DNA from 3 places in the Arthrobacter sp. TmtSoilC51 genome. Region 3 is predicted to be linked to each of the others. Evidence: riboswitches for the same ligand, from Rfam matches in the RefSeq annotation. Region 3 holds a riboswitch; each other region holds the start of a gene.
What was found. Region 3 has a riboswitch for cyclic di-AMP ahead of ACZ5G6_RS05120 (M23 family metallopeptidase). Riboswitches for the same ligand answer to the same signal wherever they lie in the genome.
Positions count from the first base shown of each region.

Region 1: linked by a shared signal. The riboswitch ahead of ACZ5G6_RS01885 (NlpC/P60 family protein) and the one ahead of ACZ5G6_RS05120 (M23 family metallopeptidase) in region 3 are both predicted to bind cyclic di-AMP.
Region 2: linked by a shared signal. The riboswitch ahead of ACZ5G6_RS03960 (aggregation-promoting factor C-terminal-like domain-containing protein) and the one ahead of ACZ5G6_RS05120 (M23 family metallopeptidase) in region 3 are both predicted to bind cyclic di-AMP.

Region 1 covers NZ_AP035877.1:380,530-384,654, reverse strand. Annotated here, with positions in the region: gene ACZ5G6_RS01890 (NAD(P)/FAD-dependent oxidoreductase) at 1-504, shown strand, start outside; gene ACZ5G6_RS01885 (NlpC/P60 family protein) at 671-1,435, opposite strand; cyclic di-AMP (ydaO/yuaA leader) riboswitch at 1,439-1,607, opposite strand; gene ACZ5G6_RS01880 (copper resistance CopC family protein) at 1,782-2,405, opposite strand; gene ACZ5G6_RS01875 (NCS2 family permease) at 2,519-3,961, shown strand; gene hutG (formimidoylglutamase) at 4,045-4,125, shown strand, end outside.
Region 2 covers NZ_AP035877.1:821,196-825,320, forward strand. Annotated here, with positions in the region: gene ACZ5G6_RS03955 (glycosyltransferase) at 1-499, opposite strand, end outside; gene ACZ5G6_RS03960 (aggregation-promoting factor C-terminal-like domain-containing protein) at 725-1,537, opposite strand; cyclic di-AMP (ydaO/yuaA leader) riboswitch at 1,543-1,700, opposite strand; gene ACZ5G6_RS03965 (sensor histidine kinase) at 1,836-3,329, opposite strand; gene ACZ5G6_RS03970 (response regulator transcription factor) at 3,333-4,073, opposite strand.
Region 3 covers NZ_AP035877.1:1,076,374-1,080,498, forward strand. Annotated here, with positions in the region: gene serC (phosphoserine transaminase) at 1-775, opposite strand, end outside; gene ACZ5G6_RS05115 (iron-dependent transcriptional repressor DtxR) at 1,079-1,774, shown strand; cyclic di-AMP (ydaO/yuaA leader) riboswitch at 1,954-2,190, shown strand; gene ACZ5G6_RS05120 (M23 family metallopeptidase) at 2,195-3,025, shown strand; cyclic di-AMP (ydaO/yuaA leader) riboswitch at 3,171-3,334, shown strand; gene ACZ5G6_RS05125 (C40 family peptidase) at 3,339-4,070, shown strand.

The sequences.
Region 1 (4,125 bases), 700 kb from region 3:
GCCGACCCCGCAGCAATGCAGGAACGCAACGAGATCCTGCGCCACTTGCGCAACTACGCCGCCAGCCACCATCTGGATGTCCGCAACACCACACGCGCTGTTCGCCTGGACTTCCTCGGTGGAGACTCCACGCTGCAACTTGGATATGGACTCGCAGCGAGCCTGAACACGGCCAGCCTCAAGGCCGGGCTAAGTGTTTACGGGCCGCTTGAATCCACCCCACGGCAATGGGCCGTGCATACGGCCAGTGGAGTCCTCCTGGCCGACCACATTGTGGTGACGCGCTGCGCCCAGAGTCAACTGCGCCGCATGCTGGCCGATCTCGGCATCGCCATTGGCCAGAACCTCGTGGCAGCCATGCGTGCCGTCGGCATGCACTTGGTGGGCGTTGGCGAACTCATCACCCCCACGCCCAAGGAAGTACTCCGGCAAGCCAAAGCCGTGGGGCAAGCGATCTCATCCAAGGTGGCTCTCCCAGCTGGGCCGGGCATCGCCCTGGCGTAGAAACCACCGAAGGCCAGTTCAGTCCTTGCCTTAAACGAACAAAAATTAACTCAAAAGAGCGGTACGTAAAGGGTCGATTGCTAAAGGGCCGGTTACGAAAAAAGGCCGATGCCTTCGAAGACTTTGGTCCTCGAAGGCATCGGCCTTTTGAGCTGGAGCGTGAAGCTTAGGCGCCAGCGCGTACGTACGTGATGGGGCCTGTTGCGGTAAGCCAGCTGATCGGGTGGATGCCCGTCTGGTTACCGTTGATGCCACCGCTGATGGCCTGGCCGTTGCCGATGTAGATAGCTACGTGGCCGGACTGGACGATCATGTCACCGGGCTGGGGGTCGCTGACAACCTTGCCGTAGTTCATGAACTGCATGGGTGCGAGGTCGCCAACCGGAATGCCTGCGGAGCCGAGGGCCCTTTCGACCATCGCGGTGCAGTCCTGGAAGATGCCGATCTGGGCGTAAGCCGAGGCGACCATGGCAGCGTTAATGCCACCAACAGCCGGAGCTGCAGCAGCAGGGGCAGCCGCGACGGGAGCGGCAGCAGTGGTTGCCGCCGCCTGAACGGTAGCGGTCGCAGGAGCCTTGGCCGCCGGGGCCGGAGCAACGGGCGCCGGCTTTTCAATAACGGGAGCCGCTACGGAAGCAACCGCAGGGCGCTCGAAGTTGACCTTGGCCGTGGATGCGGCCGTAACAACCTTGGTGGGACCCTCGGTGACGGTCTCGGCGACCGTAGCAGGGCTGGAGTCGCGCTGAACAGGGGTTTCTGCTGCGTGGGCAGCAATGGAACCCGTAAGGACGAGGCCCGAAGCTGCTGCGATGACAGCGGCCTGGCGACCTGCGCCCGAGGCGTTGCTGGCAACGGCCTTGGAGATTGAGATGAACGGATTAGGACGTACGCTGTCCGCCTTACGACGGCCGCGAAGAATGCGTGAAGACATGAAAGAGCCTCTCCCGATGCCTGCGAGGTTAGCTGTCGGATTCGGATGGGAGTCACCCGGCCACTATCCCCCGCTGTTCAGCGGAAGCTTCGTGACTTCACCCCAAGGCGCGCTCTGAAAGCGGGCCAAAATGGGTTCCCCGTCTCTGCCGTAGGTTTGTCTGCGAACGGATTCCGGACTGCGGCAGAGCTAGGCAATCAGGCCGGAAGTGCCCGCTACGTGGAACAGGCACAGGTACAACCGTACGGGAAGATCATCTCAAAGTCACATTTACGTAACGAGAAGTTCAGTTTTGGCGTGTCGCGGTGACCATTTCGAGATCTTCGCAAGTATGTAGAAAACCTTGTTATTCCGGGGAATTTTCGCCATCCGGGTCGTTGGGAACCGCGAGTTTCTTCCGGGCTGTAACAGCGAGGAAGATCACCAGGGCAATCGCCACCACGGCGAGGCCAACGATGCTCCAGGGGAAGGGCTGGGAAGCGGCCGGAGCCGGCTCAATGTTTTCGGTACCGGGGGCCGCCGTGCCCGCCGTCGGAACAGCCACCGAAGCCGACTGGGAGGCACCTGCCTGGCCGCTCGCCGTCGTCGTGCTTGTCCCGGATGCCGTAAACGTAAAGGTGCCCTCGATGGGGTGCGAGTCGGAGCTGACCACGCGCCAGACCACCGTGTATTCGCCGGCCGGAGCACCCTGCCGAAGTTTCTGCACGGCCATGTTGTCGATGATTTCCACTGCGCCGTCCGCCCAGTTTTCGCCACCAGAGGTGACAGTCACACCCGAGCCGATGGCCAGCGGCCGGTTGTTGAACGTGATGGATACCGACGCCGGCACTTCAGTCACCCGGGCACCGTTCGCCGGGTTTGTTGATTCGGCGACGTCGTGGGCGGAGGCCGGGGCGGCGGCAAACAGCAACGCTGAAGCGAAAGCCAGCGCGGCGACGACGGCGGCCAGAAGCGGGCGGATGGTACGCATGGGGCGGTTTCTCCTAGTGTTGGCTTCCTTACAGACTAGGCGAATCGTCCCAGCGGCCCACATTGGCGGGCATAGGATTTGAGAGCAAACTCCCCCGATCCCCGGAGACCTTCATGCTTAAACAAGGTTCTGCAATCGACCGTTACTTCAAGATCTCCGAACGCGGTTCCACGTACTCGCGGGAAATACGTGGCGGATTCGCCACCTTCTTTGCCATGAGCTACATCGTTGTGCTGAACCCGCTGATCCTTTCCGGGGCAGACTCCAGCGGAGCTTCGCTCGGCTTCACGGCCGTCGCGGCCACTACGGCCTTTGTGGCCGGTATCCTCACCATCCTCATGGGCGCTTGGGCGAAGCACCCCTTCGCCGTGGCAACTGGCCTTGGCGTGAACGCATTCGTAGCGGTGACAGTTGCCTCCCACCCGGAGCTGACGTGGCCGGACATGATGGGCCTTGTGGTGCTTTCGGGCGTCACCATGCTGATCCTGGTCCTCACCGGATTCCGCACGGCCGTTTTCAAAGCCGTCCCGGAAGCTCTCAAGACGGCAATCGTGGTGGGCATTGGCCTCTTCATCGCCCTGATAGGCCTTGTCAACGCAGGCTTTGTCCGGCGCATCCCGGATGCCGCGGGCACCACTGTCCCGCTCGGCCTGGGTGTGGACGGCAAGCTGATGGGGTGGCCTACGTTGGTTTTCGCTGTCGGCCTGATCCTGACCATCGCGTTGGTAGTGCGAAAGGTCCGCGGCGCGATCCTGATCGGCATCGTGGTCTCCACTGCCCTGGCCGCCATCCTCGAATTCACGCTCCATATTGGCCCAAGCTTCGACGGCAAGAACGTCAACCCTCGCGGCTGGTCCCTCGTGGCTCCCACACTTTCCGAATGGGGCGCTCCGGACCTCTCCTTGATTGGTAAAGCCAACCCCTTCGGCGCCTTTGAGCACCTCGGTTTCGTGGCCGCCGCGCTGCTGGCTTTCGTGATCCTCCTCAGCATCTTCTTCGACGCCATGGGCACCATGGTGGGCCTGGCCAACGAGGCCGGAACCGTGGACGAGCACGGCAACATTCCCAACGTGGACCGCGTCCTCCAGGTTGATGCCCTCGGGGCAATCGTCGGCGGCGGCGCATCCGTTTCGTCCAACCAGATCTTCGTCGAGTCGGGCGCGGGTATTGGCGAAGGTGCCCGCACTGGCCTCGCCTCCATTGTCACGGGCTTGCTCTTCCTGGTGGCGATGTTCTTCACGCCGCTCATCAACCTTGTCCCGTTCGAGGCCGTCGCTCCTGCGCTGGTGGTTGTGGGCTTCATGATGGTGTCCCAGGTGGGGAAGATCGACTGGCAGGACTGGGGCGTCGGCATTCCCGCGTTCCTGACCATCGCCCTCATGCCTTTCACGTACTCCATTGCCAACGGCCTCGGCGCAGGCTTCATCTCCTACGTCCTTATCCGTTCGTTCCAGGGCCGGGCGCGGGAAGTCCACCCGCTCATGTGGGCCGTTGCAGCGGCGTTCCTGCTGTTCTTCGGGATCGGAACTGTGGAGGAGCTGTTGGGCATCAAGTAGCGCTTAGCTGAAGTCCGGGATTCCGGACACGCCCCGTGCTGGATTGCTGGTTTTTGGGTCCGTCGTCAGGTGTGCTTGAAAGTATGGGATCAAGAACCAGCACCAGCCTCACCGTAGATGTCAGCCCGACGCCGTGGACCGGCCGCTTTGACGGCGACGGCGAC
Region 2 (4,125 bases), 260 kb from region 3:
AAGTCCGGGCTAGCCGTGTGCCAATGGCAAGATCCGAATGCCCGGAAATTACTGGTGCCAGCAGGGGAGCCACCGCGGCAAGGTCGATGGACATGCCAGCTTCGACGTAGGCCAGCACAGGTGAGGGTGAATGGAGCCAGACATGGCGGAGCGCATTTCCCCGCCCTCGTTCCTGGAAGCGCAGGACCTTCAGGCCCGGGAGTTCGCGGGCCAGCCGTTCGGCAATTCTCAATGTGGTGTCAGTACTGGCGTTGTCGGCCACAGTGATCTGGAAACTGTGAGGCAACGAGTCCACGAGATGCGCGTGCAGCCGGCGCAGGCTCCACTCGATGTGGCCTTCCTCGTTGAAGACGGGAACCGCGACGTCAAGGACGGGAACTGTTCCCCGGATGTTCACGGGAGACCGCCGCGACCGCTGTTGAGGCACGGCTGAAGCACCACAGTGCCCAGCGTGTGCAGCGTGCTGCACTGCGTTGCCGGCTGGATCTATGAGCGTCATGCATCCAGCATGCGGCCAAGGATTATGAGGGCTTTAGGCAGCCGCTGTGATGCGACTGTGAAACGTGGAAAGCCTTCAAACGGGGAAACGGCCTGAACCGCGAAAACCGCCCCGGTTCCTGCCGGTCGCTTCAAAAAACACTGCGAACGGCGGAAATGGGGCGGCAATCAGGCCCTGCACGATTGAGCCCGCTGGGGTGGGCTCAAGCCTGCTTCAGGGTTTGGCTTAGTACCAGTTGTTGGCCAAGTGGAAGGCAAGGGCGGCCGAGGGGGAGCCGTAGCGTTCCTTGATGTAGTTCAGGCCCCACTTGATCTGGGTCTGGTAGTTGGTCTCCCAGTCAGCGCCGGCAGTCGCCATCTTGGAAGCCGGCAATGACTGCACGATTCCGTAGGCGCCACTGGAGGCGTTGGTCGCGGTGGTCCGCCAGTTGGATTCCTTCTCCCACAGCGTGTTCAGCGCAGTCATTTCGCCCGGACCCCAGCCGTAGTTGGCGAGGATGCTGGCGGCGTACGCCTTGGCAGCTGCGGGATCGTCCACTGCCTTGGGGGCAGCTGCGGCGGCTGCGGCTGCAGCAGCGGCGGCATCTGCAGCCTGCTTGGCGGCTGCGTCAGCGGCAGCCTTCTCGGCGGCGGCTTGTGCGGCCGCTGCCTGGTCCGCGGCAGCCTTCTCAGCGGCGGCCTTCTCGGCGGCGGCTTGTGCGGCCGCTGCCTGGTCTGCGGCGGCCCTATCGGCGGCGCCCTTCTTGGCGGCAGCATCCAAGGAAGCTGAGATTTCCGCTGATTTGTTGCTGACCTGGGCGGTAGCCTGCGTCTCGGACGCCTGGCTCGTTTCCGGGAGGTTGAACGCAGCGTTTGCGGCCTGGCCGAGCGAGGCGACGCCCAAGGCGGCGGCAACGACTCCTGCAACAACGGACATCCGCTGCCCCGTCTTGCCGCGGCGTGCAGCGTTCTTCAGAACGGTTTGCGACTTGGTCAGGGGAGCATTGTGTTCGTCACGGTGACGCGCGGAAGGGCGCGTCTGATCGTTGAATTCAGACATGTGTGATTACCTCTCAGCGCCTGCGGAGTTAGCTGTCGGGTTCGGATGAGGTCATCCGGCCGCGCGCGTAGCTGCGGCTTCACCCCAAGGGCAAGGAAAATACTGTGCCCGGAGACTCTGGGTCCCCCGTCTCTGCCTCGAATGAGAACGGAACTCCGGGAAGTGGCAGAGCTCGGCGCATCCCGGGTGTGGGGCCAGTTAGGGGCGACCCACCCTTTCGACGGTACAGGAGGTTTCGGCTTAAGTCACATTTAGGTAACAGAGATCACGATCACGGCGCGTCATGTTGCCCGATTCGTTATGCGCGTTCGTTTGAAACTGAGGGGAGCCGGAGGGCGAACTCAGTGCGTCCCGGCTTGGACGTAACTTCCACGCTTCCGCCGTGCGCTTGAACGATCGATTCGACAATGGACAAGCCCAATCCGGAGGTCCCCTCAGAGCCCGATCTTGCGGCGTCAGCCCGGGCAAATCGCGAGAAAATACGGCCTTGGAATTCGGGCGGAATGCCAGGCCCATCGTCAGTGACGGTGACCACCGCACTACCGTCAGCAGAGAGCATGACGCCTGTGACCACCGTGGTGCCGGGATCTGTGTGCTTGCGTGCGTTGGACAGCAGATTGGCCAACACCTGATGCAGTTGGGTTGCGTCACCGCGCACCGTAATCGGTTCGTCAGGGAGCTGGAGCTTCCAGATATGGTCCGGTGCCATCACCTTTTCGTCGCTGACGGTCTCGATCACCAGCTGCGTCAGGTCCACATCCGTGACCTTCAACGGCTGGCCTTCGTCCAGGCGCGCCAACAGCAGCAGGTCCTCCACTAGCGTGGTCATCCGTTCCGATTGGCTCTGGACGCGTGCCAAGGATTTTCGTCCATCGTCGGTGAAGTTCTCGGTCATGCGTAGCAACTCTGTGTAGCCGCGGATGGCGGTCAGCGGCGTCCGGAGTTCGTGGGACGCGTCGGCCACAAATTGTCGGACCTTGGTTTCGCTTTCCTGCCGGGCTGCCAGCGCCCTGGCAACGTTGTTGAGCATTTGGTTCAAAGCGTGGCCAACGCTGCCCACTTCCGTTCCCGGATGGGAGGCCGACGGCGGTACGCGCACCGCAAGTGCCACGTCACCGGCGTCGAGGGGCAGCCGCGAGACTTTCGTCGCGACTTCCGAAAGCTGCTCCAGGGGCCGCATGGTCCTACGGATAATGACGGTACCCGCGAGGCCGATCAGTACCAGGCCGCCAAGAGAAACAAACACCATGGTCCATACCAGCGATGCCTCGGCGTTTTGCTTGTCAGCCAACGGCAGTCCCGTCACGATCACGTCGCCGTAGGCGGTTTCAACGGCCACCAGCCGGTAGTCGCCATTGGACAATGAGCGGTCCACAGGCAGATTGCCGCGGGGGAGTGACAGCAGGACCTGCTTGTCTTCGGCCGACAGTGCGGCGCGCCGGCCGTTGGCATCTATGAGGCCCGAGTTGATGACGGTGGAACCATCGATCCTCGCGTTGAGGGTCCCGGCACCTTGGCCGCGGGCCTCCAGGGGATCTGGCCGGCCGCTTGAAGGAAAGTTCGACGGCGGCCTGCCGAAGTCATTCGCGCGGCTGGACGCCTGCTCCAACTGCTTATCGAGTTGCTTGTTGAAGTACATGTCCATGGAGGCATAGCTGACCACCCCGACTGCACCGCAAATCGCCACCAGCAATGCCATTGCCACCAGGACCAGTCGCGTGCGCAGATGCCAGGTTGAGGGATTGAACCAGCTCCGCTGGGTCTTGCGGGCTACTTCTGAAAGGGTGGACAAGGTTCAGTCCGCAGGCTTGATGACGTAGCCGGCCCCGCGGATGGTGTGGATCATCGGGGGGTGGTTGGCTTCGATTTTCTTGCGCAGGTAGGAAATGTACAGTTCCACGATGTTGGCCTGCCCGCCGAAGTCGTAGTCCCAGACGCGGTCCAGGATCTGTGCCTTGCTGACCACGCGCTTGGGGTTCTCCATGAGGTAACGAAGCAGCTCAAACTGCGTTGCCGTGAGCTGGATGTCCTCGCCGGCGCGGGAAACTTCGCGTGTATCCACGTTCAGGGTGAGATCGCCCACCACCAGTTCGGCGGTGTCCATGGCGGCTACGCCTGATCGTTGGACGAGCCTGTGCAGGCGCAGGAGGACTTCCTCCATGCTGAAGGGCTTGGTGACGTAGTCGTCGCCGCCGGCGGCAAGGCCTACGATGCGGTCCTGGACAGCATCCTTGGCTGTGAGGAACAGCGCAGGTACTTCGGGCGCGAAGGCGCGTATCCGGTTGAGGACCTCCACACCGTCAAATCCCGGAAGCATGACATCCAGCACCAGCACGTCAGGGCGGAAGTCCTTGGCAATCTTCACGGCTTCTGGTCCGTCGGCAGCTACCGCCACGGACCAGCCTGCCATGCGCAAACCCATGCTCATGAGTTCGGCAAGGCTGGGTTCGTCGTCCACTACCAGGGCGCGGATTGGGGAGCCGTCCGGGTGGGAGAGCTGGGGAAGGTTGTTGGTCATGGAGTGCGAGGAGGCCATGTGACAACTCTCCATTCTGCTGGTTTGCCGAGGCTTTGGCAGTCCTGTGAGG
Region 3 (4,125 bases):
ACGTCACCAGCGTGGACAGCGAAGGCGTGTTGTACGTCTGGTTCAGCTTGGAGTTCTCGATTGCGGTCTGCAGGTCCAGGAAGTCCGGGATCCAGCGATCGCTTGCCTTGATGCGCGCGGCGCGCTCCAGGGCTGCGGGGGAGAACAGGCCCAGCCACAGGCCGCCATCAGAGGCGAAGTTCTTCTGCGGGGCGAAGTAGTAGACATCCGATTCGGCGACGTCCACGTCCAGCCCGCCAGCGGCTGAGGTGGCGTCCACCAGGACGAGCGAACCGGCGTCGGCGCCTTCTACACGCTTGACCGGGGCGGCAACACCCGTGGAAGTCTCGTTCTGGGGCCACGCGTAGACGTCAACGCCGGCCTCGGCCTGGGGGGACGGCCGCGTGCCGGGCTCGGACTTGATGATGGAGGATGCATCGAGGAAGGGGGCCTTGTTGGTGGCCGCCGCAAACTTGGAACCGAACTCGCCGAAGGAAAGGTGCTGGGCCTTTTTCTCAACCAGGCCGAAAGTCGCTACGTCCCAGAAAGCGGTGGAGCCGCCGACGCCGAGGACAACCTCGTAGCCCTCAGGTGCGCGGAAGAACTGGCTGAGTCCTTCGCGGACCGAGCCCACCAGGTTCTTGACGGGCGCCTGACGGTGGGATGTGCCAAGAATGGTGGTCGATGCGGCGGACAAGGCCTGGACCTGTTCCGGGCGGACCTTGGAGGGTCCTGCGCCGAAGCGTCCGTCCTTGGGCAGCAGGTCGGCGGGAATAGTGATGCTGTTGTCGCTCACGTGTGGCTCCAATGGGTATCGGTTAGAGAGGGGAGGTGGCAGGTGGCATCGGCTGCCCCTTCGACTCCATCATTCTGCCTGACCGGGCCCGCGCTCAGGAATCTGCGGTTGTCATAGTCCGCCACGTGGAATGCCTGAACCACTACGGGCATTCGTGCCCGCGGAAACATTATCCAGAGTAATTCCAAATAAGCTAGGCTAGGGTTGGCGTTCCTGAGGTGTCGATTGCACACCGTCCACCTTGGCTGGGACGCGGTACGGTGGAGATTACGCAACAAATGCGTTCGAGGAGAGCTGAGCTGGATGACGGATCTGATCGATACCACTGAGATGTATCTTCGGACCATTTTGGAGCTTGAAGAAGAGAACATCGTGGCTCTTCGCGCACGTATTGCCGAGCGTTTGCGCCATTCGGGACCCACAGTTTCCCAGACCATCGGACGCATGGAGCGCGACGGCCTGGTGATTGTGTCCAACGACCGTCACCTGGAGTTGACTGAGGTCGGACGCAAGCGGGCCACTGAAGTCATGCGAAAGCACCGCCTTGCCGAGAGGCTTCTGGCGGACGTCATTGGTCTCGACTGGGCGTATGTCCATGACGAGGCATGTCGCTGGGAGCACGTCATGAGCGAACGTGTGGAGCGGCGGTTGTATGAGTTGTTGGAACATCCCACCGAGTCGCCGTATGGCAACCCCATTCCGGGCCTGGAGGCACTTGGCGGCCTCGCCGGCCAGCCCCTTGCGCGCCTGGACGTCAACCTGCTGCACGCGATGGACGGGTACGCCGCCGATTCACGCGTAGTCGTCAGCCGACTCGCTGAGCCCATCCAGGTTGAGCCGGAACTCCTCACCCAGCTTGATGAAGGCGGGATTCGTCCCGGCGCCACCGTCTCCTTGGAGAGGGTGGGGGAGTACATCTCTGTTCGCGTTCCCGGCATTGAAGGAGCGCTGGAGCTGCCTCCCGAGGTAGCCGCGCACGTCTTCGTCGCCGTTAGCTGACTTTCCGGCGTGTCAGATCTCACGTTGGGGTCTTTGGCGCGCGTGTGACCTGCGGGTTTCCGCGATTGATGGTATGGAGCCACGCCACAACACGGTGTTTCGAAAGATAACGAATTTATTACTGCGGACTTTAATCGCCTATAGTTATCTACTAGCGCCGATACCAAAGCGTTACCTGATCTGGAGCCGAGCTCTGCCAGCGGATCAGGTGTGTCATCAACTACTGGCAGAGGCGGGGGAACCACAAGCGGCTGCCTAAAGAAGCAGCCTTGGGGTGAAGTCCGCAGCAGAAGTGCCTACTAACGCAAGTCCTCCTTGGGATACCTGTGTGCCGTTTGCGCTTCGTGCGGACCGGGTCTTTGAACTCTCTGACCCGAATCCGACAGCTAACTTCGCAGGCTTTCTAGAGAGGAACAGAGTTTGACATCGCAGAACGTCAGGGGTCGCCGCCGCGCGTCCGGCCCCGCTGCTGAGCTGCGGCCAGCCCGCGCCGCAATGGAGATCCGGCCACGCGACACCCCGCGTCAGGTGCGCCGCCGCAAGAGCCCATTGCGCCAGGTAGCCGACTTCGCCGCAGCCAGTGGTGTCGGGCAGAAAGCCGGAGTTGCGCTTGCCGCCACCGGACTTGCCCTGACTGTAGGTCTGCCGGCCACAAGCCCCGTCATGGCCACATCCGAGTCCGGTCAGACTGAGGCAGCCCTGACCGTGCCCGGTGGCAGCCAGCCCGAGGTTTCTGCGGCAGCGTCTGCCAAAATCGATTTCAGCCGCGCAGCGGTCGCCACCGCAGCCGATCCTGACGGCAAGCTCAAGCAGCTGCTGAGCGCGCAGTCTGCGGGCAGCATCCAGCGCGCCTCCTCACTTGGCACCTTGGGCAGTCCACTGGACAAGTTGGTCACGGCGTCGCCCTTTGGCTATCGCGTCAGCCCGCTCACCGGCGGCACGGGTGACTTCCACCGTGGCCAGGACTTCGTGGCCCAGTGCGGTACCGCTGTTCACGCCGCAGCCGCAGGCAAGGTCACGTTCGCGGGCTGGCATGAGTATGGCGGAGGCAACCGCGTAGTGGTTGATCACGGCAACGGCCTCGAGACCACGTACAACCACCTGTCGTCCTTCAACGTCAAGGTGGGTCAGACCGTCAACCGTGGCGATACCGTCGCGCTCAGCGGCACCACGGGCGCATCCACCGGCTGCCACCTCCATTTTGAGGTCCAGGTAAACGGCGAGGTCGTAGATCCCATGGGTTGGCTCTGAGCTAGTTGATGGTGCTCTCTCGCATTGATGACACGCCCCGTGACCTGAATGTGACATTCACGAATATCTGTTGTACCGTCTAAAGCGCATCGGCTTTTTAGGGGGCCGATGCACTTGGGTGGATTGCCTAGCTCTGCCACCACTCAAGGTCCGTTCGCAAAAATCGTCTGGCAGGGGCGGGGGAACCAATTTTGGTCTTCGAATCAGAAGGCCTTGGGGTTAAGTCGCAAAAGCTTCCCGGAAGCCGCGCGGCCGGATGACTCCCATCCGAATCCGACAGCTCACCTCGCAGGCATTGGGAGAGGCTACCTTCGTGTCATCACGCACTACCCCTGCGCGCCATCGCGCCGAATTGGTTCGTACGAACCCGTTGAACAACCTTTCCAAGGCTGTCTCAACCAATGCAGGCACCGTAGGCCGCCAAGCCGCCGTTCTGGCCGCAGCCTCTGGACTCGTTCTCAGCGTCGGACTCCCGGCCCAGGCCGCAGATACTGACGTTTCCAAGTCGGAAAGCTCCAGCACCCAGCAGTTGGTAGCCACCGCAGTTGTCACCGCCGAGCCCACCGCAACCGTTTCCTTCGAGAGCCCGGTAGTGGCCACCAAGGAAGCCCCCAAGGTTCAGCGGGCCTCCCAGCGCACGCAGACTAGCGATAGCCAGGCGAACGGCGCACTCTCTGCCCTGTCCTCCACGGCCAAGGATTCCGCTTCCAGCGCGGCAGCCTCCGGACTCGCAGCCATTGCCTACACCGGCATCGGCCACCCCTACGTTTGGGGCGGCACTTCCCCCAATGGTTGGGACTGCTCCGGATTCACCCAGTGGGTTTACGCCCAGGCCGGCATCAGCATCCCCCGCGTCAATGCCTGGACGGTCATGACGCCCACCAGCACGCCTGCTCCCGGCGACCTCGTCATGCAGAACGGCGGAGCCCATGTTGGCATCTACGTCGGCAACGGCATGATGATCAGCGCGCTGAACCCCAGCCAGGGCACCCTGCTGCACTCCGTGGCCTCCACCGGCACATCCTCGTTCTTCACCCTCCGCTAGGAAAATCCCATTCGGGGTAAGCCAGCATGCCCCCCATGTGCTGGCCGCCCATAAC